Regions from separate parts of the Ancylobacter sp. FA202 genome, predicted to be linked through region 1. Evidence: predicted binding sites of a transcription regulator. Region 1 holds the regulator's gene; each other region holds the start of a gene.

Region 1 (8,043 bases):
AGCAGGCGCGGCGCATGTCGCGGTTGATCGACGACCTGCTCTCGCTCTCGCGCATCGAGCTCAACGCCCATCTTCGGCCCGAGGCGGCGGTGGATCTCGTCGCCGTGGTCAGCCATGTGCGCGACGCGCTGGCCCCGCTCGGCCGCGAGCGCGGGGTGGAGATCGCCTTCGCGCCCCCGGCGGACCCCGTCGAGGTGCGCGGCGACCGCGACGAGCTGATCCGCGTCTTCGAGAACCTGGTCGAGAACGCGCTGAAATATGGCGCCACCGGCGGCCTTGTCGAGATCGCCATCCAGCGCGAGGGGACGGACGCGCTGGTGACGGTGCGCGATTATGGCCCCGGAATCGCCCCCGAGCATGTGCCGCGCCTGACCGAGCGCTTCTACCGGGTCGACACCGCCCATTCGCGCGAACAGGGCGGAACCGGGCTCGGGCTGGCCATCGTCAAGCACATCGTCGCCCGCCATCGCGGCAAGATGGGCATTGAAAGCGTGCCGGGCGCGGGCTCGACATTCTCGGTCCGCCTGTCGACAGCTTCCGCGGCCAAGAGATAGTTCAAGCGTTATCAATGGCTTGTGCTGTCATCAAGACTTCATCGAAGGGTCATAGAACCTTGGTGCCCGGGCGGTAAGACTCCCGTGTGAAACGTCCACCGCCCTTCGGCCAATCGCGCATCCGGGCCCATCTCCGCGATGCCGCCGATCTCCCGACCTAAGGAGAAGACCCTTGAAATTCACCCATCTGCTTGGCGCCGCGGCGCTGTCGTTCGGCGCCGTGTTTTCGGGCGCCGCCTTCGCCGCTGACATCAATGGCGCCGGTGCCTCTTTCCCGGCGCCGGTCTACCAGGCCTGGGCTGCCGCCTATAAGGAAAAGACCGGCACGGGCCTGAACTATCAGTCGATCGGTTCCGGCGGTGGCCAGAACCAGATCGTCAACCGCACCGTCGATTTCGGCGCCTCCGACGCGCCGATGAAGGACGACAAGCTCGAATCCGCCAACCTGCTCCAGTTCCCGACCGTGATCGGTTCGGTCGTGGCCATCGTCAATCTCGGCGAAGACCACGCGCTGACCCTCAATGGCGAGATCATTGCCGAGATCTACCAGGGCAAGATCACCAAGTGGAACGACCCGAAGATCGCCGCCCTGAACAAGAGCGCCAAGCTTCCCGACATCGCCATCGTCCCGGTCTACCGTTCGGACTCGTCGGGCACCTCCTTCGTGTTCACCTCCTACCTCGCTTCCGCCAGCGCCGATTGGAAGTCCGGCGTCGGCGCCGCGACCTCCGTCCAGTGGCCGGTCGGCGCGGGCGCCAAGGGCAATGAAGGCGTTGCCGGCACCGTGAAGAACACCAAGGGCGCGATCGGCTACGTCGAGTTCATCTACGCCGCCGCCAACAAGCTCGCCACCACCGACCTCGTGAACAAGGCCGGCAAGGTCGTGAAGCCCGAGACCAAGAGCTTCATGGAAGCGGCCGCCGCCGCCGACTGGAAGGGCGCGAAGAACTTCGCCGCCTCGATGGTCGACACCGCTGGCGAAGGCGCCTGGCCGATCACCTCGGCCACCTACATCCTGCTGCCGAAGAACCCGACCAACGCCACGCAGTCGGCCGAGGCCATCAAGTTCTTCAACTGGGCCTACAGCGCCGAAGGCGACGCCATCGCCGAGAAGCTGCACTACATCCCGCTCCCCGACGCGGTTGCGGACGAAGTGCGCAAGGCCTGGGCCAGCGAAGTCAAGGCCGACGGCAAGGCCGTCTGGACCAACTGATCCTGCCCTGCAGGGGGAGGAGGCGGCCGTCCGGCCGCCTCTTCTCGTCCGGCCGCCTCTTCTCGTCCGGCTCAGCCAATTGTAGTCTGCCCCTAACGCCCGCGACGCCCACGCTCCGTCACAGCACGCCGCCCCTCAGGCCGATCGCGGCTTTCGGGTGACAAGGCGCTCCAAGGATTACACGACATGGATGCCACTCTCAGCGGAAGGCAGGCGGGCACCGGCCTGATCGCCGCGCGCAAGCCGACCGGCCGCGTCAGCGACCCGATCTTTGTCGGCATTCTATGGACCAGCGGCATTGTCGTTCTGCTGCTGCTCGGCCTCATCATCGCCATGCTGTTCGAGGGCGGCCTGCCGGCGATTCAGGAATTCGGCCTGTCCTTCATCTGGTCGACGACGTGGAACCCGGTAACGGAAGTGTTCGGCGCCGGCGTGATGGTGTTCGGCACCGTCTTCAGCGCCGTGATCGCCGTCATCATCGCCCTGCCGCTGTCCTTCGGCATCGCCTTCTTCCTCACCGAGATCGCCCCCGGCCCGCTGCGCCGGCCGATCGGCGTCGCGATCCAGCTGCTCGCCGCGATCCCGTCGATCATCTACGGCATGTGGGGCTTCTTCATCGTCGTGCCGCTGATGGCCGCCTATGTGCAGCCGCCGCTGATCGAATGGCTCGGGCCGCTGCCGATCATCGGCGCGTTGTTCCAGGGCCCGCCGCTCGGCGCGGGCATGCTCACCGCCGGCCTGATCATGGCGATCATGATCCTGCCCTTCATCACCGCCATGTTCGTCGAGGTGCTGGAATCGGTGCCGCCGATGATCAAGGAATCGGCCTATGGCGTCGGCGCCACCACCTATGAGGTCTACCGCAACGTCTCGGTGCCCTATGGCCGCACAGCCATGGTCGGCGCCATCATGCTCGGCCTCGGCCGCGCGCTGGGTGAGACCATGGCCGTGACCTTCGTCATCGGCAATGCCACCCGCATGTCGGCCTCGCTGTTCGCCCCGGGCGCCACCATCGCCTCCACCATCGCCAACGAGTTTCCCGAGGCCTCGATCGGCTCGCTGAAGCTGCAGGCGCTGCTGGAACTGGGCTTCATCCTGTTCGTGATTTCGTTCATCGTGCTCGCGCTCTCGCGCCTGCTCGTCCGGTCCCGGCTCAAGGGCTGAGTGGAGACACACATGGCATCCCTCGCCCGCCGTCGCGCGACCGACTACACCGTCAAGGCGATCAGCGTCGGTTTCGCCGCGCTCTCGCTGGTCCTGCTCGCCTGGATCCTGTGGACCCTGGTGGCGCGCGGCCTGCCCGCGCTCGGGCCGCATGTCTTCACCCACATCACCGCGCCGCCCGGCGCCGGCGGTGGCCTGCTCAACGCCATTGTCGGCTCGCTGATCCAGATCGGCGTCGCGCTGATCATCGGCACCCCGATCGGCCTGATGTGCGGCACCTTCCTGGCCGAGAACGGCCGCGGGACGCAGGTCGGCAATGCGGTGCGCTTCGTCAATGACGTGCTGCTCTCCGCCCCGTCGATCCTCATCGGCCTGTTCGTCTACCAGCTCCTGGTCGTGCCCTTCGGCGGCTTCTCCGGCTGGGCCGGTTCCATCGCCCTGGCGATCATCATCATCCCCGTGGTGGTTCGCACCACCGAGGACATGCTGAACCTGGTGCCGATCGGCCTGCGCGAAGCCGCCTTCGCGCTCGGCGCGCCGCAGTGGAAGGTCGTGACCTTCATTACCTGGCGCGCCGGCCGGGCCGGCATCGTCACCGGCATCCTGCTGGCCATCGCCCGCGCCGCCGGCGAGACCGCGCCGCTGCTGTTCACCTCGCTCGGCAATAATGGCTGGTCGCTCAGCCTCGACGCCCCCATGGCGAGCCTGCCGATCGCCATCTATCAATACGCTGCCAGCCCCTTCGAGGACTGGGTCGCCCTGGCCTGGGCGGGCGCCCTCATCATCACCGTCGGGGTTCTCACCCTGAACATCCTTTCCCGCCTCGTCCTGGCGAAGATGAAGTGAGACGGACCATGAATTTCGCACCCGAGACGTCGATCGACATCGCCTCCGCCGTCAACCGCGCCACCGCGCCCTCGGCCGAGTCCAAGCTCAAGGTCGAGAAGCTCAATTTCTTCTACGGCGACAACCACGCGCTGAAGAACATCAATTTCGAGATCCCGGAAAAGCGCGTCACCGCGATGATCGGGCCCTCGGGCTGCGGCAAGTCCACGCTGCTGCGCATCTTCAACCGCATGTATCAGCTCTATCCGGGCCAGCGCGCGGAAGGGAAGATCCTGTTCGACGGCGCCGACCTGCTGAGCAAGGACCTGGATTCCACCGTCGTGCGCTCGCGCATCGGCATGGTGTTCCAGAAGCCGACCCCGTTCCCGATGTCGATCTATGACAACATCGCCTTCGGCGTGCGCCTGCATGAGCGCCTTTCCAAGGCGCAGATGGACGAGCGCGTCGAGTGGTGCCTGCGCAAGGCGGCGATCTGGGAAGAAGCCAAGGACCGGCTGCACACCTCGGCGCTCGGCCTCTCCGGCGGCCAGCAGCAGCGCCTGTGCATCGCCCGCACCATCGCGGTGCGGCCGGAAGTGATCCTGCTCGACGAGCCCACCTCGGCGCTCGACCCGATCTCGACCTCGAAGATCGAAGACCTGATCGACGAACTGAAGCAGGAATTCACCATCGTCATCGTGACGCACAACATGCAGCAGGCGGCGCGCTGCGCCGACATCACCTCGTTCTTCTATCTCGGCGAACTGATCGAGGTCGCCGCCTCGAACGAGATCTTCACCAACCCGCGTGAAGCCCGCACCCGCGACTATATCACCGGCCGCTTCGGCTGAGCCCGCGACGAGAGAGGCCTGCCCCATGACCGAACATATCGTCTCGTCGTTCGACACCGACCTAAAGGAACTCGGCCGCAGTGTGGTGGAGATGGGCGGCCAGTCCGAGCGTCTCGTCGCCGACAGCGTCCAGGCGCTGGTCAAGCGCGACAGCGAGCTCGCCCAGAAGGTGATCGTGCTCGACGGCCCGGTCGATCTGCTGCAGCGGGAGATCGAGGAAAAGGCGGTGCTCATCATCGCCCGCCGCCAGCCGCTGGCTGGCGACCTGCGCGAGATCGTCGCCGCCATGCGGATCGCCAATGATCTGGAGCGCATCGGCGACCTCGCCAAGAACACCGCCAAGCGCGTGCTCGCCCTCACCGGCGAGTTCCACCCGCAGAAGCTGGTGCGCGGCGTCGAGCACATGTCCAACATCGTGCTCGAACAGTTGAAAGTGGTGCTGGACGCCTATGCCACCCGCGACGAGGTGCGGGCGCTGGAAGTCTGGCAGCGCGACGGCGAGGTCGACGTGCTCTACACCTCGCTGTTCCGCGAACTGCTCACCTATATGATGGAAGATCCGCGCAACATCTCGCTGTGCACGCATCTGCTGTTCTGCGCCAAGAACATCGAGCGTATCGGCGACCATGCCACCAATGTCGCGGAAACCATCCATTATCTTGTGACCGGCCAGCTCCTCACCGAAGAGCGGCCCAAGCAGGACACCAGCAGCCTGACCAGCGTCGCGTTCCCGGCCTGACACCCCACGGCCCGCGAACGCTCGGGATCAAGATCATGCCCACCAACATACTGATCGTGGAGGATGAGGAGCCCCTCACCCTCCTGCTCCGCTACAATCTCGAATCCGAAGGCTATTCGGTCGATAATGTCGGGCGGGGCGACGAGGCGGAGACAAGGCTGCGCGAAAGCGTGCCGGACCTTCTGATCCTCGACTGGATGCTGCCGGGCCTTTCCGGCATCGAGCTGTGCCGGCGCCTGCGGGCCCGGCCGGAAACCGAGCGCATGCCCATCCTCATGCTCACCGCCCGCGGCGAGGAGACCGAGCGCGTGCGCGGCCTCGCCACCGGCGCGGACGACTATGTGGTGAAGCCCTTCTCGGTGCCCGAGCTTGTCGCCCGGGTGCGGGCGCTGCTGCGCCGGGCCAAGCCCGAGCACATCTCCACCTTGCTGCGGGCCGGCGACATCGAGCTCGACCGCGAGACCAAGCGCGTGCACCGCGCCGGCCGCGAGCTGCATCTCGGCCCCACCGAGTTCCGGCTGCTGGAATTCCTCATGCAGTCGCCGGGCCGCGTCTATTCGCGCGAGCAGCTGCTCGACGGCGTGTGGGGGCAGGACGTCTATATCGACGAGCGCACGGTCGACGTGCATGTCGGCCGGCTGCGCAAGGCGCTCAACCGCCCCCGCCAGCCCGACCCGATCCGCACCGTGCGCGGTTCCGGCTATTCCTTCAACGAGATGTTCGCCCGCGCACATTGAGCGCGCGCCGATCAGCTTGCATCGCAAGCCGATCGGTTACGTGTTCTCTAGCTGGGGGTTAGAGGGCAGGCGAATCTGCCACGCCGGCTCAGCTCCGGTTGATCGACAGCCCGCCATCGACGAGATGCGCGGTGCCGGACACGAAGGACGAGTCGTCGGAGGCGAGATAGAGCACCGAGCGGGCCAGTTCTTCCGGCGCGGCCACGCGTTTCAGGGCGTGCAGCCCCGTGACGAAGGCCTGTGCCTCCGGCGTGTCGTTCGCTTCCCGGTACATCTCGGTCTCCACCGCGCCGGGCAGGATGGCGTTCACCCGGATGCCCTTCGGGCCGAACTCGGCGGCGAGCGCCTGGGTAAGGCCGACCAGTCCGGATTTCGAGGCGGCATAGGCGGCGAGGCCGGGAAAGGCTGCCGTGTAGCCGACGAAGGTCGACGTGAAGATCACCGAGCCCGCGCCGGTCTTCAGCATCTGCGCGATCTGGTGCTTGGCGCCGAGGAAGGAGCCCGTGAGGTTCACCGCCAGCGTATCCTCCCAGCCCTTGGCCGAAATCTCGGTGCTGGGTCCCTTCTCGCCGAGCGTGCCGGCATTGTTCACGGCGATGTCGAGCCGGCCAAACCGCTCCGCCGCCAATGCCGCGAGCGCCCGATCATACTCCTCCTCGCGCACATCGCCGGCGAGCACAGCCGCTGCGCCGCCCTCGGCGGCAATCTCCGCCGCCAGCGCGTCCAGCTCGCCTTGGCGGCGGGCCCCGAGCACCAGCCTCGCGCCCTCACGGGCGAACAGCACCGCAGCGGCCCGGCCGATGCCGGAACTGGCGCCGGCGATCAGCGCGACCTTGCCCTCAAGACGTCCCATCGCAATTCTCCTCATCATACGGCCGCCCTCGGCGGCGTGTCGGGGAGAAGTATGGCGATAACGCCACGTTCGGATTAGCCTGCGGTGAGCGGAAACCATGTCCGGAATAACCGAACGATGAAACTCGACGGCATCGCCGCTTTCGTCGCCATTGCCGAGGCGGGCTCGATCAGTGAGGCGGCCCGCCGGCTGCGCCTAGCGAAGTCCGTCGTCAGCGACCGTCTGGCGCAGCTTGAACGGCAGCTCGGTGCCAAGCTGGTGCACCGCTCGACGCGCCGACTGACGCTGACGGAGGACGGCCTGATCTTCCTCGAACTGGCCTCGCAGTCGCTTCGCGGCCTGGATGTAGCCGCCGCGACGCTGGCCGAGCGGCGCGGCACGCTTTCCGGCCCGCTGCGCCTATCCGCGCCGGTGACGCTGACGGCGCTACATATCGGGCCGGCGCTTTACCCCTTCCTGCGCCAGCATCCGGAGATCGACCTGACGATCGAGCTCGACGACCGCGTGGTAGATGCGCAGGCCGAAGGCTATGATGGCGTTGTGCGCCACGGGCCGATGCGCGACAGCCGGCTGATGGCCTGGCGCCTCGCCCGCAGCCGGCGGGTGCTGGTTGCCTCGCCCGATTATCTCGAACAGAACGGGCGGCCGGGAAGTCTTGAGGAGCTCGAGGCCCACCGGGGCATTTTCTACACCCATCGCGGCATCGCCGACTGGCGCTTCGTGACGGAAGGGAAGGCGATCCAAGTGCGGGCGCGGCCGGCGCTTCGCGTCAATAACGGCGTGATCATGCGCGATGCGGCCGCCGCCGGCCTCGGCATCACGCTGTTGCCGCTGTTCATCGCCGGCCCCGATATACGCATCGGCCGGCTTCAGGTGGTGGATGTCGGCGCCCAGCCGGAGGCGGAATTCATCTATGTCGCCCATCCCGAGGGCCGCCAACCTTCCGCCAAGCTGCGCGCGCTGGCGCAATGTCTGCGCGAGGCGTTCGGCGATCCGCCCTATTGGGAGGCTGGCTTATGATCGCCCGTGCCGCCCGTCGGGGTGTCGCTGTCCGGCCGGTTGTGGCCCTTCTTCGGCCAGTTATGGCTGAGCACAAAGTCGGAGATG
Region 2 (8,043 bases), 1.2 Mb from region 1:
TCCTGCGGCGTCGGCGTGCGGTTTCCCGGCGGGCGCCAGGGCACGACATTGGCGATATAGGCGCTCGTGCGGTCGATGCCGATCGCCGCCAGCATGCGGTCGAGCAGCTTGCCCGAGCGGCCGACAAAGGGCTTGCCCTCGATATCCTCGTCGCGTCCCGGCGCCTCGCCCACCAGCATCAGCCGCGCCGAGGGGGTGCCATCGGCGAAGACAAGGCGCGTGGCGGTGTGCTTGAGCGGGCAACCCTCGAAGCGCTCCAGCAGCGCCCGCAGCGCGTCGAGATCCGGCGCCGAGGCGGCGGCCTCGCGCGCCTCCAGCGCCGCCACGTCAGGCGGTGGCGGGGAGGCGGGGGCGGCAATGGCGGGGGCGGGCATCGGGGCGCGGCGCGGGGCCGGCGCGGCGTCGCCCGGCGCTGCGCCCTCGGGGGCGGTTCTGCGCGGTGAGTCCGGGGCGGCGGGGGGCGCGGCCCGCGCGGCCTGGCTCTCGGCGAAGCGGTCGACCGGCTCTTCGCCCAGCGCGACATCGACCCCCGCTTCCAGATGGAAGGCGAGGATGTCGGCAAGGGCGTCGCGGTCGCCCGCCCAGTCGCCGCCGTTCCCGCTATCGCTAAGTGTCGAACTCATAAGGCGCATTCTTCCTGTCGGATGGCTGATCCTATCCGTCGCGGAGAGAGTTGTCAGGTCGGGGCAAGCGTGGAAGAAGTCCAATCAGCACCCGGCGGGAGCGGAGAGACGGAATGAATGCGGCGGAACGGCCGGCGGAACTGCCCGAACGCGAGGCGATGGAGTTCGACGTGGTGGTCGTCGGCGCGGGGCCGGCAGGGCTCGCGGCGGCGATCCGGCTCAAGCAGCTGGACGAAAACCTCTCGGTCGTGGTGGTCGAGAAGGGCTCGGAGGTCGGCGCGCACATCCTCTCCGGCGCGGTGGTCGACCCTTCCGGGCTCGACCTGCTGTTCCCGCACTGGCGCGAGGAGGCCGACGCGCCGCTGAAGACCCCCGTCACCGACGATCGTTTCTATTTCCTCGGCCCCGCCGGGTCTCTGCGCCTGCCCAACGCGCTGCTGCCGCCGCTGATGAGCAATCACGGCGCCTATATCGGCTCGCTCGGCACGGTATGCCGCTGGCTGGCGGGCAAGGCGGAGGCGCTGGGGGTCGAGATCTATCCCGGCTTCGCCGCCGCCGAGCTGCTTTATGAGGACGGCGCCGTGGCCGGCATCGCCACCGGCGACATGGGCGTGGGGCGCGACGGCGAGATTACCGACCGCTTCACCCGTGGCATGGAGCTCAGGGCGAAATACACGCTGTTCGCGGAAGGCGCGCGCGGCCAGCTCTCCAAGCAGCTGATCGCCCATTATCGGCTCGATGCCGGGCGCGAGCCGCAGAAATACGGCATCGGCCTCAAGGAGCTGTGGACCGTGCCGGCCGAGCAGCACCGGCCGGGGCTGGTGCAGCATTCCTTCGGCTGGCCGCTCGACAACGCCACCGGCGGCGGCTCCTTCCTCTACCATATGGAGGACCGGCAGGTGATGGTGGGCTTCGTCGTCCACCTCAACTACGCCAACCCTTATCTCTCGCCCTTCGAGGAATTCCAGCGCTTCAAGGCCCACCCGCTGGTGCGCGAGACGCTGGAAGGCGGCAAGCGGATTTCCTATGGCGCCCGCGCCATCACCGAGGGCGGCTACCAGTCGGTGCCGAAGCTCGTCTTCCCCGGCGGGGCGCTGATCGGCTGCGCCGCCGGCTTCGTCAATGTGCCGCGCATCAAGGGCAGCCACAACGCCGTGCATTCCGGCCTGCTCGCCGCCGCCGAGGTGGCGAAGGCGCTGGCCGACGGGCGCCAGCATGACGAACTCGCCGGCTACGAGGCCGGCTGGCGCGGCTCGGCCATCGGGCGCGATCTGTGGAAGGTGCGCAACGCCAAGCCGCTGTGGTCGAAGCTCGGCACCTATGCCGGCATCGCGCTGGGCGGGCTGGACATGTGGCTGAACACGCTGCTGGGTGTCTCGCCCTTCGGCACAATGGGGCACGGCAAGCCGGATTCGGCGACGCTGGTGCCGGCCGCAAAGGCGAAGCGCATCGACTACCCCAAGCCGGACGGCGTGGTGTCCTTCGACCGGCTGTCCTCGGTGTTCCTGTCCAACACCAATCATGAGGAAGACCAGCCGATCCACCTCAAGGTCGCCGACATGGCGCTGCAGAAGGCGTCGGAGCACGACGTCTTCGCCGGGCCGTCGGCGCGCTACTGCCCGGCGGGCGTGTATGAATGGGTGGAGGAGGGCGGCGCGCCGCGCTTCGTGATCAACGCGCAGAACTGCGTCCACTGCAAGACCTGCGATATCAAGGACCCCAACGCCAACATCACCTGGGTGGCGCCGGAAGGCGGGGGCGGGCCGAACTACCCCAACATGTGAGGAACGACCATGCGCAGCCGTCTTCTCGCCGCCTTAGCGATGGGTGCCAGCTTGTGGATGGGCGCCGGCCTGCCAGCCCTCGCGCAGGAAAAACCCGATTACGCGCCCTACCGCGAGGGGCTGTTCCTGCGCTACCTCAACGCCGAGCCGGGCGAGATCGACGGCGTGCCGCGCCTCGGCCTCTCCTTCGGCGGCAGGGCGCTGCGCGCCGAGCTCGATTCCGGCTCGACCGGCATTCTGGTGGCGGCGGAGTTCGTGCCGGGCTTCGAGACCATGCCCTCGCAAGGGCCGGCCAAGCTCACCTACACCAGCTCCGGCCGGGTGATGCTGGGCCAGTGGGTGGTGATGCCGGTGACGCTGTCCGGCCGCGAGGGGGCGAGCGTGACCACCGCGCCGCTTGCCGGTGATGGTAGTCACCGAGGTGCAGTGCCTCGATTATGCCCGCGCCTGCCACCCCACCACCACGCCGCGCAATATCGCGATGATCGGCGTCGGCTTCGCGCGGGAAGGCGACAGCCAGAGCCAGAGCACGCCGGACAAGAACCCGCTGCTGCAGGTCGCCGGCGGCGAGGGGAAGCGCCGGCAGGGCTATATCCTCTCGCCCGAGGGCGTGCATATCGGCCTGACCGCCGCCAATACGCGCGGCGCCTTCCGCTATCTCAAGCTCGACCGCCGGCCCGATGGCGCCGACTGGGCGCCGCTGCCGGGCTGCATCGCGCTCGGCGGCTCGACCCAGCCTTCCTGCGGCACGGTGCTGGTCGATACAGGTGTCTCGGTGATGTTCATGACCGTGCCGGCGGCGCAGGCGGCGGGGGCGCAGGGAACGCTGCCGCCGGGGACGCAGGTGGCGATCAGCATCGGCGCCGAGGCCAGCGCCTTCCCGCTCTACAGCTTCAGCGCCGGCGATGGCGGGCCGATGACCCCGGCCGCCATCCATCTGCGGGTGGCGGACGACGCGAAGCCCTTCGTCAACACCAGCTACCACCTGCTGAACGGCTTCGACGTGCTGTTCGACGGCGAGGGCGGTTATGTCGGGTTTCGTCCGCGCTGACGCGCGCGGCCGTCGGTCGGCTTCCCGTCGCGCTGACGCGCGCGGCCCTCAGAACAGGCTGAACAGGAACACCGCGAGCAGGATGGCAGCGGCCCAGAGGTCCGTCACCATCGCCACGGTCTCGCGCATGGTGCGGTGGGGGCGCATCAGGTGGTTGACGCCGGCCAGGCCGAGGAACAGGCCGCCGATGAACGCCACCGGCAGCGCCCAAATCGAGAACAGGATCGACAGGATGCCGGCGAGGCCGATGGAGGCATTGGCGAAGCCGAGTTCCTGTACAACCACATGCGCGCGCGGCTCGTCGACGCCGAAAATGCCCTTCAGCGTGAAACCCGGCCGCAGGATTTGGGTGACGCCGGCCAGCAGCAGCCGCACGCCCACCGCCCAGAAGGCGAACCATTTGGTGGCGATGACGATCAGGCTGCCGAGCCCGGTAATGCCGGGATACTCCGCCGCGATGCTCAGCAGCGGCGCCACCACCATCGTCAACGCGACTATTGCATAATACATGCGGCCCCCGCTCCCGTTCAGCCTGCCCGAACCCGCGGCGAGTGTGCTGACGAAGCCGCGCCGAAGTCAATGAAGCCGATGGAGCGGCAGGGTTTTTCCCACCGGAACGGCGCCGGGCGGGGCGCCCGCCCGGGGCGCGCGGAGGGGCTTTCCTTGCACCTGAATACCGCCTGAAAGCCGCGCGGCGACAGGGCGGGCGGCATGTCATGGAACTGTAACCGAGGCTTCATCCACCCGTCACCGCGGGGGGCTACCCCAAGCCGGTCTTCAACAGGCCGGCGGAGCACCGATGGCGGCAGCCCTTCAACTCGACCGAGTGAGCAAGACCTACGGCCAGATGCGCGCGGTGGAAAACGTCTCGCTCACCATCCAGCCCGGCGAGCGCGTCGCCCTTATCGGCGCCTCGGGGTCGGGCAAGTCGACGCTGATCCGCCTCGCCTCCGGCCTCATCCTGGCCGACCGCAACGGGTCGGGTTCCGGCGCCGTGCATTCCTTCGGCATCAAGGTGCAGGAAGGCGGCAAGCTGGCGCGGGACGTGCGGACCGCCCGCCGCCATATCGGCCTGGTGTTCCAGCAATTCGCCCTGTCGGGCCGGCTTTCCGTGCTGACCAATGTGCTGGTCGGCGCGCTCGGCCGCATGAACGCGCTGCGCGGCACGCTCGGCCTGTTCAATGCCGATGAGCGCCGCACCGCCTATGCCGCGCTCGCCGAGGTCGGCATCGCCCAGCACGCCGCCAAGCGGGCGCGCGAGCTTTCCGGCGGCCAGCAGCAGCGCGTCGCCATCGCCCGGGCGCTGGTGCAGGGCGCCAAGCTGGTGCTCGCCGACGAGCCGATCGCCTCGCTCGACCCCAAGAGCGCCAAGCGGGTGATGGACACGCTGGTGACGATGAGCCGCGACTACGGCATCGCGCTGGTCGTCTCGCTGCACCAGGTGGACTACGCCACCGCCTATTTCGACCGCATCGTGGCGATGAATGCCGGGCGGATCGTGTTCGACGGCCCGGCCTCGCAGATCAATGCGGCGTTCCTGACCGAGCTCTACGGCGCCAGCGCCGAGGAGCTGATCCTTCCCAGCCAGTTCGTGGTGCCGGCCCCGGCCGAAGCCGCAGCCCCCTCCCAGACCGTTTCCTGACAGGAGCCACCCCCATGAAGCGTCTCATTGCCGCCGGCCTCGCGCTGGCCGCCCTTGCGGTGCCGGTCCGCGCCGAAGAAATCAAGGAGCTGAACTTCGGCTTCATCTCGACCGAGTCCTCGGCCAACCTCGCCAAGAGCTTCGAGCCGCTGATCAAGGACATGGAAAAGGCCATCGGCATTCCGGTGAAGCCGTTCTTCGTCGGCGACTATGCCGGCGTGATCGAAGGCATGCGCTTCAAGAAGGTCGACATCGCCTGGTACGGCAACAAGTCGGCCATGGAAGCGGTGGACCGCGCCGGCGGCGAAGTGTTCGTCAAGACCGCCAAGCCGGACGGCTCCTCGGGCTACTACTCGCTGATCGTCACCAATGTCGATCGCAACGACATTAACGGCCTCAAGGACATCCTTGATTGCTCGAAGGGCTACAATTTCGGCAATGGCGATCCGAATTCCACCTCGGGCTTCCTGGTGCCGAGCTATTACGTGTTCGCGCTGAACAATGTCGACCCGAACAAGTGCTACAAGCGCGTGGTGGGTGGCAACCATGAAGGCAACCTGCTTGCCGTGGCCAACAAGCAGGTCGACTTCGCCACCAACAACACCGAGAACGTGTCGCGCCTCCAGCAGACGCGCCCGGCGGAAGCCGCCAAGATCAAGGAAGTGTGGCGCTCGCCGCTGATCGCCGGCGACCCGATCGTGTGGCGCAAGGACCTGCCGGCCGACCTGAAGGCGAAGATCTACTATTTCTTCATGACCTATGGCCGCCTCGGCACGCCGGAAGAGATCGCCCACGCCCGTGAGGTTCTCGCCAAGACCTCGGACGGCTGGGGTCCCTTCCTCGCCTCCTCCGACGCCCAGCTGATCCCGGTCCGCCAGCTCGAACTGTTCAAGGCCAAGGTCAAGGCCCAGAACGACGACAAGCTCTCGGCCGACGAGAAGGCCGCCAAGGTCAAGGAGATCGACGCCAAGCTCGCCGCTCTCGAAGACCAGCAGAAGAAGCTCCCCAGCATGTGAGTGTGGTCTGTCTCCCTCATGGCCGGGCTTGACCCGGCCACCCAGACGTCGGGGCTGATCCCTGCGGTTCCTGGGTGCCCGGGTCAAGCCCGGGCATGAGGTGGGACAGGTTGCGAAACGTCTCATCCCCGGCATGTCGCCGGGGATTTTCATACCGGGAACTCCGCCACATGTTTGCCGCTGCCGACGACGCCCACCGCACCGCCACGCGCACCATGCCGGCGCCGCCGGTGACGCCGCTCACGACACGGCTGTTCCGGCTGGTGCTGGCGGCCGTCACCGTCGTCATCCTGGTGGCCGCCTGGTACGAGGCGGAGATGAACCCGGCGCAGCTCTGGCGCGATTCCGGGAACATGGCGACGCTTGGCGCCGATTTCCTGCGCCCCGACTTCACCGACTGGGACGTCTACGTCAACGCCATGCTGGAGACGCTGGCGATCGCCATCTGGGGCACCGTGCTGGCGGTGATCGCCGGCATCCCGCTCGGCATCCTTTCGGCCGAGAATGTCGCGCCGCACTGGATGGTGTTCACCGTGCGCCGGCTGATGGACGCCTGCCGCGCCATCAACGAACTGGTCTTCGCGCTGATCTTCATCGCCGCCGTCGGCCTCGGCCCCTTTGCCGGCGTGCTGGCGCTTTTTATCCACACCACGGGCGTGGTGGCCAAGCTGTTCTCGGAGGCGGTGGAGGCGATCGACCCCGCCCCGGTCGAGGGCATTCGCGGCACTGGCGGCACCTGGCTGCAGGAGGTCATCTATGGCGTGCTGCCGCAGGTGATGCCGCTGTGGATTTCCTATGCGCTCTACCGCTTCGAATCCAATGTCCGCTCCGCCACCGTGCTCGGCATTGTCGGCGGCGGCGGCATCGGCATGACCTTCAACGAGACCATGCGCGGCTTCCTCTATTCGCAGGCCTCGGCGATCCTGATCATGGTGGTGATCACCGTCTCGCTGCTCGACATGGTGAGCCAGCGCATCCGCAAGAAGTTCATCTGAGGCGCGCCTTCACGCCTTCCCTAGCGATGTGATGAAGCGCGGGCGCCCAGCGTCCGCGCTTTGCTTTTGCCGCTCGGCGCAGGGGGTAACGGGGAATGGCGCCCTGTCTCTCCAAACGGTAATGTTGCCGCCACCGTCCCGCCAGCTTTGCCCGGCGTAGATGAGGTGATTGCGACCTCTGCCCGGAGTACCCCCTTGCGCGCCATTTCCTCCCTGCTCGCCGATGTCTGGCGGCTGTCGATCCCCTATTTCCGCGGCGACGACAAATGGCGCGGCGGCGCGCTGCTGGCGGCGATCATCGCGCTGGAGGTGGGCTGGGTCTATGTGATCGTGCTGATCAACCAGTGGAACGCGGTGTTCTACAACGCGATCCAGGAGAAGGACTACGCCACCTTCGTCCACCAGCTCTGGGTGTTTGCCTTCTTCGCCGCCTGCGCCATCGGCGTCGCGGTCTATCAGGTCTATCTGCGGCAGTGGCTGCAGATACGCTGGCGCACCTGGATGACGGAGAAATACCTCACCGCCTGGCTGGCGGATGAGACCCATTACCGCATGCGGCTGAAGGGCGACGAGGCCGACAACCCCGACCAGCGCATCGCCGAGGACATCAATTCCTATGTCAGCCAGACCATCGGCCTGTTTCTCGGGCTGCTGAGCGCGGTGATGACGCTCGCCTCCTTCGCCGTCATCCTGTGGGGGCTTTCCGGCGATTTCGCCTTCAACCTGTTCGGCAGCAGCTGGCACATTCCCGGCTATCTCGTCTGGGCCGCCTTCGCCTATGCGGCTTTGGGCACGCTGATCGCCCATCTGATCGGCCGGGTGCTGGTGAAGCTGAACTTCGACCAGCAGCGCTTCGAGGCCAATTACCGCGTCGATCTGGTCCGGGTGCGCGAGAATGGCGAGCAGATCGCGCTGATGCAGGGCGGGCCGGT
Region 3 (8,043 bases), 2.0 Mb from region 1:
CTCGGCTCACTTCGCCTTCAGGAACTCGCCCACTTCCAGCAGGATCAGCTCATTGTCGTCCGCCTTCGCCGGGTCGCGCGAGGAGGAGAAGGGCAGGTTGTTGTCGTTGCCGACCACGATGTGGGTGGCGTCGACCACGTCGACATTCTCGATGGTGAAGAAGGGGAAGGTCAGCACGCCATCATTGAGCGGCTTGCGCGCCTTCTTGTCCGGATCGGCGATCTTCATCAGGTCGATATGGCCGATCTTGCGCACCGGGCCGCCGGCATTGGCGTCGGTCAGCTCGATCTTGACGATGCGCTTGAACTTGGCGAGGTCGTGGAAGCAGTCCGGCCCCTTGGTCCCGGAGGCGCAGGCCTTGTCTTGCGTGCCCTCGCCATTGTCGCGCTCGATGATGAGGCCGGTCGTGCCGTCGATCATGTTGAAATCGCCGATGGCGTTGCCGTTCTGCTCCAGAACGTACTGCCACATGCGCCCCGTCCACTTCTCAGCGGCGACATCGAATTCGAGGATCGGCAAAAACTCCTTGCCGTCGCCGGTCTTCTGCCAGTCCTTCTTGTCCGCGTCCCACAGCGGGCCTTCCAGCAGGGCGTAGAGATATTTGCCGTCCTTGGAGGCGGCCATGCCCTCATAGCCCTTGGAGCGGCGAGCGTTGAAGGTCGCGGGCGCGTTCGGCGTGGCGGGTGAGGCGACCGCGTAATGGTCGGGCGAGCGCACCGGCGTCTCGCCGGCCACAGTTTCGAACAGGGCCAGCACCCGGCCGCTCTTGTCGGCCTTGATCAGATAGGGGCCGAATTCCTCGCCGATCCAGATCTGGTCGCCGATGATCTGGAAGCTCTCGAGGTCGAGATCGGCGCCGGTCAGATAGCGCTTTTCCGTGCCCTCATGGACGATGCGGAACGGCACCTTCTTATCGGGATCGGTGAGGAACACCGTCTCGATCGGCTGGAAGGCGCCGGTCGCCCAATCCACCGTGTAATGGCGCAGGAACAGCGCCGCGTCCGGGCTGTTGGCCTTCGAGCCGAAGCCGTTATCTGTGATGATCCAGAAGCTGCCATCCGGCATCGCCTTGATGCCGGAATGACCCTGCACCGGCTGGCCCTGGAACGGCACAGAGACGCCGGTGGGGCGGCCGGCCGACTTGCCCATCACCGCGCCGACCGCCTCGACGCGGGTGCCTGACGTGAATTTGCCGGAGACCTTGAGGTCGGCGGGCGCGTCGTCCGGCATGGCAAGGAAGGTCTGCGCCGGCAGCACGGCGTGGCCGGCCAGGGTGACGGGAAAGGCCTCGTCGGCACGCAGGCCGGTGGAGCCGAGGACCATCGCCGCCAGGGCGGCGCCGGCAAGCAGGCAGGGGCGGAGGACGGGGAGGGCCATGGCGCTTCTCCTTTGGGGGGCAAGAGAGATCGGCAATGCCTGAGGTCGGCAATGCCGAGCCGCCTTCCTGACCCCTGCCCATGTCGACCGCGCAACGCCGCGATGACAGATAAATGACCCTCAGTGCCCATCCCCGGCAGCGGGAGGGCCGGCCGGCGCGGCATGGCTCTCGACGCGGGCGCGTTGTTCGGGCTTATCCTGCGCGCCATGAGTCTGAACCTTCCCACCGCCGCTCCCGCGCCGCGTCCCTTTCTCGGCGTCTCCCGCTCCGCCACCGGCCGCTTCTGGCGCGAGCGGCTGGACGCGCGCGGCGCGCAGACAACGCTCGCCATCGTGCAGCGCCACGGCGTGCCGGAGATTTTGGCCCGCGTGCTGGCCGGGCGCGGCGTCGCCATCGATGCCGTCGAGGCCTGGCTCGACCCGACGGTGAAGCGCCTGCTGCCGGACCCCGACACGCTGACCGACATGGCGCCCTGCGTCGCCCGCCTCGCCGATGCGGTGATGCGGGGCGAGAAGGTGGCGGTGTTCGGCGACTACGACGTTGATGGCGCTACCTCGACCGCGCTCATGGTGGATGTGCTGCGCGCCGGCGGGCTCGATCCGGCCTTCCACATTCCCGACCGCATTTTCGAGGGCTACGGCCCGAACATTCCCGCCATCGAGGCGCTCGCCGAGCGCGGGGCGACGCTGCTGGTCACGGTGGATTGCGGCACGATGAGCTTCGAGCCCTTCGCCCGCGCCCGCGAGCTGGGGCTCGACGTGGTGGTGATCGACCATCACCAGGCGGGTGAGGAGCTGCCTGCCGTGGCGGCGCTGGTGAACCCCAACCGCGCCGACGATCTATCCGGCCTCGGCCATCTCTGCGCCGTCGGCCTCGTCTTCGTGGTCGCCGTCGGGCTGCTGCGCGAACTGCGCCAGCGCGGCTGGTGGACCAAAGAGCGGCCGGCGCCGGACCTGCTCGCCAGCCTCGACCTCGTGGCGCTCGGCACGGTGGCGGATGTGGTGCCGCTGCTGGGGCTCAACCGCGCCTATGTCACCAAGGGGCTGATCCAGCTGCGCAAGCGCGAGCGGTCGGGGTTGACCGCGCTGATGGACGCCGCCCGGCTCACCGGCCCGCCCAAGGCGTGGCATCTCGGCTTTCTGCTCGGCCCGCGCATCAATGCGGGCGGGCGTATTGGCGACGCCACGCTCGGCACAAGGCTGCTGCTCACCCGCGACCCGCTCGAGGCGGAGAAGATTGCCGCCGAGCTCGACCGGCTCAACGCCGAGCGCCAGCAGGTGGAGCGCGCCATCGTCGCCGAGGCGGAAGCGGAGGCCGAGGCGGCGCTGGGCCTCGCCGGAGTCGGCGCCGTCGTGCTCTCCAGCGGGCAGGGCTGGCACCCCGGCGTGGTCGGGCTGGTGGCGGCGCGGCTGAAGGAGAAATTCGGCCGCCCCGCCTTCGCCATCGCCTTCACCGGCGAGACGGGCGCCGGCTCGGCCCGCTCCATTCCCGGCGTCGATGTCGGCCGGGCGGTGCGCGGCGCGGTGGAGGCCGGCATATTGGTGAAGGGCGGCGGCCACGCCATGGCGGCGGGCCTCACGATCACCCGCGCCCGGCTGGGCGATCTGCGCGCCTATCTCGAACAGGCGCTGACGGCAACGGTGGAGGAGGCGCGGGCCGTGGACGAGGTCCTGATCGACGGTGCCCTCTCGGCGGCCGGGGCGACGCCCGAGCTGGTGGAACTGGTGGAGCGGGCCGGGCCCTTCGGCGCGGGCAACCCGCAGCCGATCTTCGCCTTCCCCGCTCATCGCGTCGTCTATGCCGAGCCGGGCAGCGCCGGCCAGATCCGCGTGCGCCTGCGCAGCACCGATGGGGCGACGATATCAGGCGTGGTGTTCCGCGCCGTCGACACCCCGCTCGGCAATGCGCTGCTGGAGGCGCGCGGGCAATTGCTGCATGTGGCCGGCACGCTCGATCTCGACTCCTGGCAGGGCCGCACCCAGGTGAGCCTGCGCATATCAGACGCCTGCTCCCCCGAAATCGGCTGACGCATCATGGGGTTGGGGACCGTTCCGGAATCAGGCAGTGAGCGATCCGCTTATGCATCGTCATCCCCGGGCTTGACCCGGGGATCCATGCCGCCGCGCGGCCGGTTCTCTGTGGAGGTAGGGGGTGAGTCCGGCCCTGACGGACGGAAGGGCGGCCTAGAAACGGCGTTTCAGCCGCGGACCGCATGCCTGGGGCGCGACTCGGCAATCCGGGCGCGGTTCACTTTGAATCGGAAGCTGAGCCCGTGACGCCAGAGGCCGGAGATGACTCGCGAAATCCTCGCATCGCCATCGTCGGCGCCGGCCCGGCCGGGCTGATGGCGGCGGAACTTCTGGCGAGCGCCGGCTGCGCGGTGACGCTCTATGACCGCATGCCGTCCCCGGCGCGGAAATTCCTCATCGCCGGACGCGGCGGGCTCAACCTCACCCATTCCGAGCCGCGCGCGCCTTTCCTCGCCCGCTATGGCACGGCGGCCGACTGGCTGGCGCCGTTCATCGATGCCTTCCCGCCCGCCCGTCTGCGGGCTTGGGCGGAAGGCCTGGGCGAGCCGATTTTCGTCGGCTCCAGCGGCCGGGTGTTCCCCCGCAGTTTCAAGGCCTCGCCGCTGCTGCGGGCCTGGCTGGCGCGGCTCGACGGCCTCGGCGTGGTGCTGAAGAGCCGCCACCGCTGGCTTGGCTGGAACCGCGAGGGCGCGCTGCGCCTGGCCGGGCCGGAGGGCGAAATGGAGGTGGCGGCCGATGCGGTCCTGCTCGCGCTTGGCGGCGCCAGCTGGCCGCGCCTCGGCAGCGATGGCGGCTGGGCGGATCTTCTGGGTGAGCAGGGGGTGGCGATCGCCCCGCTGCGCCCGGCCAATAGCGGCGTGCGGATCGACTGGTCGGCCCCGTTCCGCGCCCGCTTCGCCGGAGCGCCGCTCAAGCGCATCGCGCTCTCCGTCGGGGAGGCGCGGGTGCGCGGCGAGGCGATGATCGACGGCGCCGGGCTGGAGGGCGGCGCGGTCTATGCGCTCTCCGCCACCCTGCGCGAGGCGATTGCCGTTCACGGCACCGCCATTCTTCATATCGACCTGCGCCCGGATGTGGCGGCCGACGCGCTCGCCGCGCGGCTGGCAGCCAGCCGCAAGGGCGAATCCACGTCCAACCGCCTGCGCAAGGCGGCCGGCCTTGCCCCCGCCGCCGCCGGCCTGCTGCGCGAGGCCGGGCCGCTGCCGGCCGATCCTGCCGTGCTGGCGCACCTGATCAAGGCGCTGCCGCTCGCCGCCACCGGCATGGCGGGGCTGGAGCGGGCGATCTCCACCGCCGGCGGCGTCACCCGCGCCATGATCGACGACCAGCTGATGCTAAAGGCGCGGCCGGGCGTGTTCGTCGCCGGCGAGATGCTGGACTGGGAGGCGCCGACCGGCGGCTATCTGCTGCAAGCCTCGTTCGCCACCGGCCATGCCGCCGCGTGCGGGATTCTGGCGCGGCTCGGCCTTGGCCGGCCGGAGCCGTGGAGCGGTCGATGGGAAGCGGGAGAGGCGGCGGGTGTCGCCGGGGAGTGGTCGCGGGACGACGGCTGAGGGAGCGCGTGCCGTCGTCCCGCGTGGTTCACGAGACCTGCCGGGAAGTGGCCTCGCGAAATCGGAGCCGGTGGGAGCAGGTGCCGCTTGATGTATTCGCGGTTTCTCTCCGGCGTTGATGCGATGAATACGCGCGTTCTTCGTCTCGGACAATGATTATCTTCCAGTATTGTTATAGTTCTAAACTAATGGCTGGCGTTTTACTTGTGCCTGCCGGGGCCGGGCGGGCCCGCTTGCGCCGGGACGGCGAGGGGCTTACCTGCTGGCGGGGAGCGCTATGTGTGGGCGGGGGCGGCGCGAATATGCAGGAGGCATGATGGCACGTCTGTTCTTCCGTCGGGGCGCCAGCGCCGAGGCGGCACCCGACGCCGCCCGCGAGTTGGCCGCGAAGGCGCGGCTCATCCTCGGGGCGGACGAGGAAACCACCATTTCCATCAGCGAGATCGCCTGCGGGGATCCTGCCTGCGGCGGCGCCGAGACCGTTGTGCTGGTGATGCGGCCGGGGCGCCGCACCGAGGCGGCCAAGCTGATGAAGCCGCTCTCCACCGTCACTGACGCGGAACTGGCGGAGGCGCTGCAGCCTTTGTTTGACGCTGCGTCATCATCGATAGCGTGAGTCAAAGTATTTTCGCCCCCGGTTCGTGATGGCGCTTAGATAGCGGTCGTTGTTTTAAAGTGAAACAATTCTAATGTGCCGCCGAACACTTGCGACTGCTTCCGGCGGTGGCGTAGGAGTCTCCCGCTAAGGCGCCCGGGGGCGCGGAAGGAGACCATCCATGCGAGCCAGATCACTGTTCGCCGCGCCGCTAGTCGCGGCCTTCGCGCTGGGGGCGGCCTTTGCCGTCGGTCCGGCCGCCGCCGATACTCCGGCGCCGAAGGTGAAGGACATTGTCGCCACCTATGCCGACATTGCCGAGGCGATGTACACGGACAGCCTGACCACCGCCAAGGCGCTGCAGGGCGCGGTGAACACCCTCATCGCCACCCCGACCGAGGCCAATCTCGACGCCGCCAAGGCCGCCTGGAAGGCCGCGCGCGTGCCCTACCAGCAGACCGAGGGCTTTCGCTTCGGCAATCCCATCGTCGACGAGTGGGAAGGCCGCGTGAACGCCTGGCCGCTGGATGAGGGGCTGATCGACTATGTCGACAAGAGCTATGGCGATGCGTCCGACGAGAACCCGCTCTACACCGCCAACGTGATCGCCAATACCAAGATCCGCGTCGGCAAGAAGACCATCGACGCCACCAAGATCACCCCGAAGCTGCTCGACAGCCTGCAGGAGGCCGGCGGCGTCGAATCCAACGTCGCCATCGGCTACCACGCCATCGAGTTCCTGCTCTGGGGCCAGGACCTCAACGGCACGGGCCCGGGCGCCGGCAAGCGCCCCGTCACCGACTACGACACCGCCAATTGCAGCAATGGCCATTGCGAGCGCCGCGCCGCCTATCTCAAGGCCGCCACCGACCTTCTGGTGACCGACCTCGAAGACATGGCCAAGTGGTGGGGCAAGAAGGGCAAGGCCCGCGCCGCCGTCGTGAAGCAGAAGGACAAGGCCGCGCTCGGCACCATCCTCACCGGCCTCGGCTCGCTCTCCTATGGCGAGCTGGCGGGCGAGCGGATGAAGCTCGGCCTCATCCTGCACGACCCCGAGGAGGAGCACGACTGCTTCTCCGACAACACCCACAACTCGCATTACTACGACGAGGTCGGCATCGCCGCGATCTACCGCGGCAAGTACACCCGCGTCGATGGTTCGGTGGTCGAGGGCGCGTCGGTCGCCGCCTATGCGAGCGCCAAGGCGCCGAAGGCCGCCGAGGAGGCCGAGGCCAAGATCGATGCCGCGCTGGCCGCGCTGAAGGCGATCAAGGACGAGGCCGACAGCGGCAAGCAGGCCTATGACCAGATGATCGGCGAAGGCAATGCCGAGGGCAACGCGCTGGTGCAGAAGGGTGTCGATTCGCTCGTCGCCCAGACCCGCGCCCTTGAAGGCGTGGTCGGGGCGCTAAAGCTGAAGATCAAGGTCGAAGGTTCCGACAGCCTGGACGATCCCTCCAAGGTCGGCGAGTGAGAGTGATATGAACAACGGCGGCGCGGGTTTCTCGCGCCGCGCCTTTCTTGGCGCGGGCGCGGCGATCGGTGGGCTGGCCCTGCTCGCGCCGACCCGCGCCGGCGTGGCCCGCGCGGCCGCGCCGTTCGAGCCGACCCGCGAGGTGACGCTCACCGCCGGCGAGATGGAGCTGAAGCTTCTCGGTCCGGACAAGCCGGCGACCCGCATTCTCGCTTATGACGGCAACCCGTTCCAGACGCTGCGAATGCCGCGCGGCACGCGGCTGAAGGCGACCTTCGTCAACGGCATTGACGAGGGCTCGACCCTGCATTTCCACGGCGTCCGCATGCCGAACGAATATGACGGGGTGCCCACGCTCACCCAGCCTCTGGTGCAGCCGGGCAGCCGCTTCGTCCACCTGCTGCCGCTGGACGATCCCGGCACTTTCTTCTTTCATCCCCATTGCGACGAGACCGGGCAGGCCGGCATGGGCCTTGCCGGCGTGCTGATCGTCGAGGACACGCGCGACCCTGCCTTCGACGCCGAGCATGTGCTCTGCCTGAAGGACTGGCGCCTCGCGCCGGATGGCAGCTTCCTCCCCCTCACCGAGCCGGAGGGCGCCTCCAAGGCCGGCACCTTCGGCGCCACCCGCACCGTCAACGGCGCGGCGGCTGTCGAGCTGAAGGCGCCCGCCGCCGGCCATGTGCGGCTGCGCATCCTCAACATCGATTCCACCCGCATCATGGATATCGGCGTCGAAGGCGGAGAAGCCTGGCTGATCGCCGTGGATGGCCACGCGCTGGCCCCGGTGCGGCTCGACGATTTGCCGGACGGCATCTGGCGCATGGGCCCGGCCCAGCGCATCGACCTCGATATCCGCATGCCGGCCGACGGCTCGCCGGTGACGCTGGGCGACTACCGCGCCGCCGACATCTACCGCTTCGCCACCCTGACCGCCGAGGGGCGGGTGGGCAAGCCCCGCAAGGGGCCGCTGGCCCTGCCAAAGGCGGAACTGCCCAAGCCCGAGATGAAGC

The links. Region 1 encodes PhoB, which activates phosphate uptake and scavenging genes when phosphate is short. Its sites were predicted from a motif close to TGTCATNNANCTGTCAT; they were not measured.
Positions count from the first base shown of each region.
Region 2: the regulator PhoB is predicted to act here: its motif matches at 4,171-4,187, upstream of phnC (phosphonate ABC transporter ATP-binding protein).
Region 3: the regulator PhoB is predicted to act here: its motif matches at 1,480-1,496, upstream of A3M1_RS0118750 (esterase-like activity of phytase family protein).

Region 1 covers NZ_KB904818.1:2,081,276-2,089,318, forward strand. Annotated here, with positions in the region: gene A3M1_RS0109480 (ATP-binding protein) at 1-554, shown strand, start outside; gene pstS (phosphate ABC transporter substrate-binding protein PstS) at 727-1,767, shown strand; gene pstC (phosphate ABC transporter permease subunit PstC) at 1,954-2,931, shown strand; gene pstA (phosphate ABC transporter permease PstA) at 2,944-3,777, shown strand; gene pstB (phosphate ABC transporter ATP-binding protein PstB) at 3,786-4,607, shown strand; gene phoU (phosphate signaling complex protein PhoU) at 4,633-5,346, shown strand; gene phoB (phosphate regulon transcriptional regulator PhoB) at 5,382-6,083, shown strand; gene A3M1_RS0109515 (SDR family oxidoreductase) at 6,172-6,936, opposite strand; gene A3M1_RS0109520 (LysR family transcriptional regulator) at 7,054-7,956, shown strand; gene A3M1_RS0109525 (polyhydroxyalkanoate depolymerase) at 7,935-8,043, opposite strand, start outside.
Region 2 covers NZ_KB904818.1:3,305,220-3,313,262, forward strand. Annotated here, with positions in the region: gene A3M1_RS0114995 (uracil-DNA glycosylase family protein) at 1-623, opposite strand, end outside; gene A3M1_RS0115000 (electron transfer flavoprotein-ubiquinone oxidoreductase) at 737-2,407, shown strand; gene A3M1_RS0115010 (hypothetical protein) at 2,814-3,458, shown strand; gene A3M1_RS0115015 (hypothetical protein) at 3,507-3,968, opposite strand; gene phnC (phosphonate ABC transporter ATP-binding protein) at 4,258-5,100, shown strand; gene phnD (phosphonate ABC transporter substrate-binding protein) at 5,115-6,116, shown strand; gene phnE (phosphonate ABC transporter, permease protein PhnE) at 6,287-7,111, shown strand; gene A3M1_RS0115035 (ABC transporter ATP-binding protein/permease) at 7,307-8,043, shown strand, end outside.
Region 3 covers NZ_KB904818.1:4,079,129-4,087,171, forward strand. Annotated here, with positions in the region: gene A3M1_RS0118750 (esterase-like activity of phytase family protein) at 7-1,377, opposite strand; gene recJ (single-stranded-DNA-specific exonuclease RecJ) at 1,540-3,405, shown strand; gene A3M1_RS0118760 (TIGR03862 family flavoprotein) at 3,651-4,961, shown strand; gene A3M1_RS0118765 (hypothetical protein) at 5,278-5,577, shown strand; gene A3M1_RS0118770 (imelysin family protein) at 5,738-7,030, shown strand; gene A3M1_RS0118775 (multicopper oxidase family protein) at 7,038-8,043, shown strand, end outside.